DNA from 3 places in the Pseudoalteromonas phenolica genome. Region 1 is predicted to be linked to each of the others. Evidence: predicted binding sites of a transcription regulator. Region 1 holds the regulator's gene; each other region holds the start of a gene.
What was found. The regulator ArgR, encoded in region 1, controls arginine synthesis, uptake and breakdown. The targets are predictions, from matches to a motif close to ANTGAATANNTATTCANT.

Region 1 (2,281 bases):
CCTTCTGCAAGTGTCTTGATGATACCAGCGTTAACATTGAAAAGGTCAGCACGGTCCATACCTGGCTTACGAGGCATACCAGCTGGGATAAGAACAATGTCAGCACCCGCTAGCGCTGCATCAAGATCATCTGCACCAAAACCTGCAACTTTAACTGCAGTTGGGATGTGAGATAGGTCTACAGCAACACCAGGAACAACTGGCGCTACGTCGTATAGAGATAGCTCAGAACCTGCAGGAAGGCCATTTTTAAGAAGTAAAGATAGAGCTTGACCGATACCGCCAGCGGCACCTAATACAGCAACTTTCATGTGGAATTCTCCATAATTTGAAGGTGGAATTGTGTGTGCTGTAAAGATAATGAAAAGTGCAGGTAAAAACAAATTTATCGGCGCTATTTTAAGGTTTTTTTCGACTATAGTTGTAAAATATTGCTTTCAGCGTGCAAGCTCGCTTTACACTTCAAAATATTCATTCTTGTGTTTCTAAAAATGCCCTACCACTTAAGTAAACCTTGCAATCAATTCACTTTGTTTTTTAATTGCAAAGTTGGGTCTGGATTCAGAATTGTGTAAAATCTAAGTAATATTTAATAAACGAGTTCAATTATGCAAGCAAACGAAAAGCAAGAAGCACTGATAAAGGCATTCAAAGCACTACTAAAAGAAGAAAACTTTGGCTCGCAGGGTGAAATTGTCGATGCCCTGAAAGATCAAGGCTTTGATAATGTGAGTCAAAGTAAAGTGTCACGTATGCTTAGTAAGTTTGGTGCGGTTAGAACTCGTAATGCAAAACAAGAAATGGTGTACTGCTTACCCGCAGAAATGGGCGTACCAACAGCTAAAAGCCCACTTAGACAATTAGTGATTGATATCATGCACAATGAAATGATGATCATCATTCGCACCAGCCCAGGCGCCGCTCAACTAATTGCCCGTTTACTCGACTCATTAGGCACTGCTGATGGCGTACTTGGTACCATTGCCGGTGACGATACTATTTTTATTGCGCCAGCTAAAATCTCTGAAATTGATGTAACGCTTGAGAAAGTAAAAACCTTATTCGATAACGTCTAGTTTTCTGTTAATTGCGCCATTTTTTGCAGAAACTGCACGGATGGCGCAAAAAACGCAGCTCCCATATCAGCCTGACAATAGTCTAGCCACGCATCGTAATATTGCTCGTTGCCAACGCGAGTTTTTAACAACGCTTCAAAAGCGTCGCCCTTTGCTGCGCAACTCACCCACAAAGAGCCCTGCTCAAACACATCTCCAAATGGCATACTCTGCTCTAGCAAGAGTGGTAAATTGTCAGTACTTTTAAGCTCAGATAGAGCTGCGTGATTATTGGCAAGTGAGTTTTCAAGCTTTTCATTCTCTAAACGAGAGCGTCCCATAATGGCTTCTTGATCATTCAGACTCAATTGTTGCCAACGGTTTAGATCAAATTTCACACGTTGTACATGAATATAGCTACCTTGATCTTCAAAGCATTCAGAGTCATGAACTAAGGCCACTTGACGCTTAAAACGCCCATGGGGTGTGTTGGCACCATATATGAAGCCATTAAAGTCCCGACCGTCTAAAAAGCGAAAAGTGCGGATATGCGCAACTAACTCGACCTTACCTGCCAACATATGCCTGACACTTTGCGCAAATAAATGATTCACATCTTCTCTGTCAGAGCGTATCACATATAACAAATCAAACGGCTGAGTGTGCATGAGGTGCTCGTGAGAGCGAATATGTGGGAAGCTTTTTAATTCTTTAGGAATACACTCAGGATAAATATGAGGCCAGTATTGTGCACCAATGGCGACAAAGCTCGATACCATAGATTCAGAAAAGCGGTCGCTCAATTCTGATTGTAAGCGTTCACATTGCCCTAGTGCTACTCTAACAGCCTCATCTTGACCATCAAGCACATTAAAAAACAAATGTAATCCATGCAGATTTGCCTCTGCACACACTCCTGACTGCGGCTGAGCCATGATACCCCAAGTTATAATAAGTAATGACTATGAAAAGAAATTTACCGCATGTGGCTTAATTTTAAAAGTCACTGGCTCATTAATATTCAGGGCATGTTCACTTTCGACTGGCACTTCAATGATTTGCTCAGCCACTTTTATTTGGTAAATAAACTCGGTCCCAATAAAGCGCGATTGCAGAATTTCAACGTCATTATTCACGCCATTTTCTAACTGTATATGAGCAGGTCGAATATAAATTTGTCCAGCACCTTGTGCAATTTCACACGCTTTTGTCGAAGTAAATCTACC
Region 2 (2,281 bases), 990 kb from region 1:
CTGATTGGACGACGACTTTGCGTTTTATCGACTTAGGACAAGGCAGAGTAACTTTTAAAGGTGAGTCAGTAACACCTAAAACAGTTCATAAAATGGTTGCTGAGCAATCCCCAAATTTTGCAGAAGGGTTTGCGCTTCAAACAAAATATAATTTCTTAACGTTTGATAAAGCCCGAGTAAGCGCATTTTTAGGCGCTTATAAATGGGACTATAAAGTTGAGAGTGTTATGAACAACCAACTGATCAAAAGTGAGAAGGATGGTACAGATTTATACTATGGTATCGGAGTGAGCTACGCATTGACTGACTCTCTCAGCATTCAACTTGAGTATAGTCATTTCAATCTTGAGCCTGAATCTATCTCAGACCTTCAGCTTGGACTATCGTATCGCTTTTAACCAAAGTTAAACCCCCCAAGAAAAGGCCTTGCATATAGTAAGGCCTTTTCTCTATTTTTCTACAGCCACTTTACAAAGCTTTTAGTTCATATAATTAGAATATTAACTTGAATTTAAGTTAATTGTTCTTCAAGTAAGGTTTCCCTGACTTATATTAATAGCAGTTATTGTGAATATTTATTCTTTGTATTTTTCAGTTTACGTAAACGTAAACTCATCTTATTTATCCAGTAATCATCTGACGATTAAACTTTCATTAAAATGTCACCGGTGTCATTTGCTGTTTGTTAGTCTTGGTTTAACATATTTGTTGTTTTTATCTTCTCTTGGTGAATTTGTCTGACCAATGAGAAATATTCAAGTTAATGAATATCTATTCATAATTTTGTTGACTCAATTTTAAAACAAAGCTAGTTTGAATATCTGTCGGAACAATCGTCTTGTTCATTTCCGACCATTGATGTAGCAGGGGGAGGGGTGCATGCTATATGACTCTAAGTTAGAAAAAGATAATTGTGGTTTTGGTTTAATTGCTCAAATAAACGGGCAAGCAAGTCATAAACTGATCCGCAATGCAATTACAGGGTTAGACCGAATGCAACACCGTGGTGGTATTGCATCAGATGGTAAAACAGGTGATGGCTGTGGTTTATTACTGCAAAAACCAGACAGCTTCTTTAGAGCCATTGCCATTGAAAACGGTTGGCATTTAGGTAAAAATTATGCCGTTGGTATGATGTTCTTAAATGCTGATGAAACACTTGCATCTCAAGCCCGTAAAGTGATTAACGAAGAATTAGAAAAAGAAACGTTAACGCTCGTTGGCTGGCGAGTAGTACCAACTGAGCCAAGTATGCTTGGCCCGATAGCATTGAAGCAACTACCGAAATTCGAGCAGGTGTTTGTATCTGCACCTGAAGGTTGGCGTCCAAAAGATCTAGAGCGCCGTCTGTACATAGCAAGACGTCGAATTGAAAAACGCTTGCTTGAAGATGAACAGTTTTATATCTCGAGTCTTTCAGGTTTGGTAACGGTTTACAAAGGCTTAATGATGCCTGTTGATCTTCCAAACTTTTATCTAGATTTAGCAGATATGCGAATGAAAAGTGCAATCTGTGTGTTCCACCAACGCTTTTCAACTAACACGCAACCACGTTGGCCACTAGCACAGCCATTCAGATATTTGGCTCATAATGGTGAAATAAATACCATTGCTGGTAACCGTCAGTGGGCGAGAGCGCGTGCTTATAAGTTTTCTTCACCATTGTTACCTGATTTACAAACGGCCGCGCCATTTGTAAATGAAGAAGGTTCAGATTCATCAAGCCTAGATAACATTCTTGAATTATTCCTTGCCGGTGGTATGGATATTTTCCGTGCTATGCGCATGCTTGTGCCGCCTGCATGGCAAAAAAACCGAGCTATGGACGATGATTTACGTGCCTTCTACGATTTTAACTCTATGCATATGGAACCTTGGGATGGCCCAGCAGGTATCGTTATGTCAGATGGTCGATTTGCGGCATGTAACCTAGACAGAAATGGTCTACGTCCAGCGCGTTACGTGATCACCCAAGATGGCTTTATCACGCTTGCATCTGAAGTCGGTATTTGGGATTACACAGCCGATGAGGTGGTTGAAAAAGGCCGTGTTGGTCCAGGTGAGTTGCTTGTTATCGATACCCTTCATGGCAAGATTTGGCAGTCTGACGAAATCGATCAAGACTTAAAATCACGTCATCCTTACAAAACTTGGCTTGAGCAAAATGTTAAGCGTCTTACGCCTTTTGAAGACTTGTCAGAAGAAGATGCAGGTGTTCGCGATTTTGACGACGAGTTACTACTGACATATCAAAAGCTATTTGGCTATAGCAACGAAGAGT
Region 3 (2,281 bases), 580 kb from region 1:
ATTAATGTCGCTAATCGTCGCACTGCGTAATTGTTCAGAGCTTTGTGGCGCGATTTGCGTACCTATGCCATCGAGAGAGAATAGCTCTTGAAGCAAAGCGCCATCTTCTTCATAGCTAACTAAGTGACAGCGGTGTACACCACCACGGCATGCATCAATGGCCGCTTGCAAAAATACCGAGGCACTCATACAAGTGGAGCTTTGCTCACGATGATGGGCTAATACCTGCTCCGCTTCATTTGGCATCAACTCAGCTAAAGCTTCGCCATTTTCGTCTAAGATCCCCGCTTCTTTACAGAAACCCAGCATTTTGTCTGCATTTAGTTTGAGTGCGACTTGGGTGGCAATTTCTTCTGCTGTTAGATTAAAACTTTCGCCGGTGACTGATGCGGTGATCGGGCCAAGTAATACAATACTGTTATTGTTCAACTGATGGCGAATTCCATCTACGTCAATACGACGAACTTTACCTGAATGGTGATAGTCGACACCATTATCAATGCCCAACGGTTGAGAGATAACAAAGTTACCACTGACCACATTAAGGTTAGAACCCGACATAGGGGTGCTGCTTAATGATTTAGACAAACGCGCAGTGATATCGAGCTGCATAGCGCCTGCAACTTGCTTAATAACCTTGAGTGACTCATTGTTGGTTACCCGTACATCATTATGAAACTGGGTAATTATGCCAGCATCACACAGAGCATCATTAATTTGAGGCCGCGCGCCAAATACCAATACAATCTTGATACCGAGACTCGTCAGTAACGCAATATCATTAATAATACTACGGCAACCAGGCTGATCGATCGCTTCTCCACCCAGCATAATTACGAATGTTTTACCTCTATGCGCATTTACATAAGGCGTTGATTGACGAAAACCGTCTACGAGTTCAGTTGTACGCACTTGCTGCTTACCTTTGTTCAACCATAAATGGATATTGGCTACAACTTTAAAGAATTATTATGCACAAATAAAGAATTAATATTCTTTATTTGTGCATTTTTTAGATTTTGAGGCTACATCAATCATTTGAAATAAATATTAATGAGGAAGAGAAATGAATCTGGCAACAGAGCAAAAATAAGGCTAAACAAGGCCATCAGCCACTGAGCACGACATACTCGCAATCAGCCTGTTAGAGATATAACTTTTAGTTATTGTTTTTAATGAACATATAAAAATAAAAAATAAATAGCTATCTATTAGTTTCTTTTACTGTATAGTGACCTTAGCTCAAACAGCGAGCTATTAATTAAATATATTTAGTTCAAATTCTTCTCAGTTTCTTTTCGATTCAGTTCGTCATATATACCCTGCGATTTTTTTCCTACATTACAGAATTAGTAGCTTTTCAAAATATTCACTCGTAGATAGAGGCATATATGTCAAATAAGACAACTGGTAAAGTAAAATGGTTTAATGAATTAAAAGGTTTTGGTTTTATCGCACCTGATAATGGTAGCCAAGATGTTTTTGTTCATTTCAAATCAATCGAAATTGAAGGTTTTAAAACTCTGACTGAAGGTCAAAGTGTTGCTTTCAATATCGAAAAGGGCGCTAAAGGCCCTCAAGCAAATAGCGTTACACTCGCGTAAGCTTTATTTGCTAAGGTGCTTTTACATTAAAAGCACCTCACATTTTAAGTACTTAGCTTTAAAGCACTTCTAAAATCACCTCTTGCAACGAACTGACTGCGATTATTTTTAAATCAAACCATTGATTTAATAAAGAATAAAATAATTTTTAGCAATACGATTAAAGACATCAAAACTAAGTAGTAAGTAAATAATCAGAACCACGGGTTACATGTACCATGCGTAAGACAAACCGAAGTAATAGTAAAAAAACGAAAAGAGTGAGTTTCGAAGATAAGCTGGCTCAGTTAGTTGGCGAATACCGCCAAGAGCAAGAGATACTTGAAGCGCTTGAAGAAGGCTCAACTGAATATAACGCTCAGAAAAGTAAATGCGATAAGCTTAGCGCTAATGTTAAACGCTTTGTGGAGAGACAGAAGTAACGCCTCGTTTTCGCCTTTATATTTATGTTCCATTTTGATTTATATAATTAAATATCAACATGGAAGCTTAAATTAAAGCGCATCAGAAATACCCTGAAAAACCAGCTAGCTTATAACCTAGCATGCCTGTTAAGTAATAGTATTTTTAAATTAGTTAAATCAAGACTCGATACTATCTACTTTCAAAGAAAACCATTAATACCATTTAAGAAAAATATGACACATAGATTTAATGGCTCAAATATTGAAGCCACA

Region 2: a site for ArgR is predicted at 763-780, ahead of gltB (glutamate synthase large subunit). Genes of this name have one in related genera too.
Region 3: a site for ArgR is predicted at 961-978, ahead of argA (amino-acid N-acetyltransferase). Genes of this name have one in related genera too.

The regions. Positions count from the first base shown of each region.
Region 1 is NZ_CP013187.1:3,160,794-3,163,074, forward strand. It holds gene mdh (malate dehydrogenase) at 1-311, opposite strand, end outside; gene argR (transcriptional regulator ArgR) at 609-1,076, shown strand; gene PP2015_RS14135 (Dyp-type peroxidase) at 1,073-1,990, opposite strand; gene PP2015_RS14140 (ABC transporter ATP-binding protein) at 2,018-2,281, opposite strand, start outside.
Region 2 is NZ_CP013187.1:2,174,292-2,176,572, reverse strand. It holds gene PP2015_RS09540 (tandem-95 repeat protein) at 1-398, shown strand, start outside; gene gltB (glutamate synthase large subunit) at 880-2,281, shown strand, end outside.
Region 3 is NZ_CP013187.1:3,744,812-3,747,092, forward strand. It holds gene argA (amino-acid N-acetyltransferase) at 1-912, opposite strand, end outside; gene PP2015_RS16880 (cold-shock protein) at 1,392-1,604, shown strand; gene PP2015_RS16885 (hypothetical protein) at 1,823-2,026, shown strand; gene PP2015_RS21920 (hypothetical protein) at 2,243-2,281, shown strand, end outside.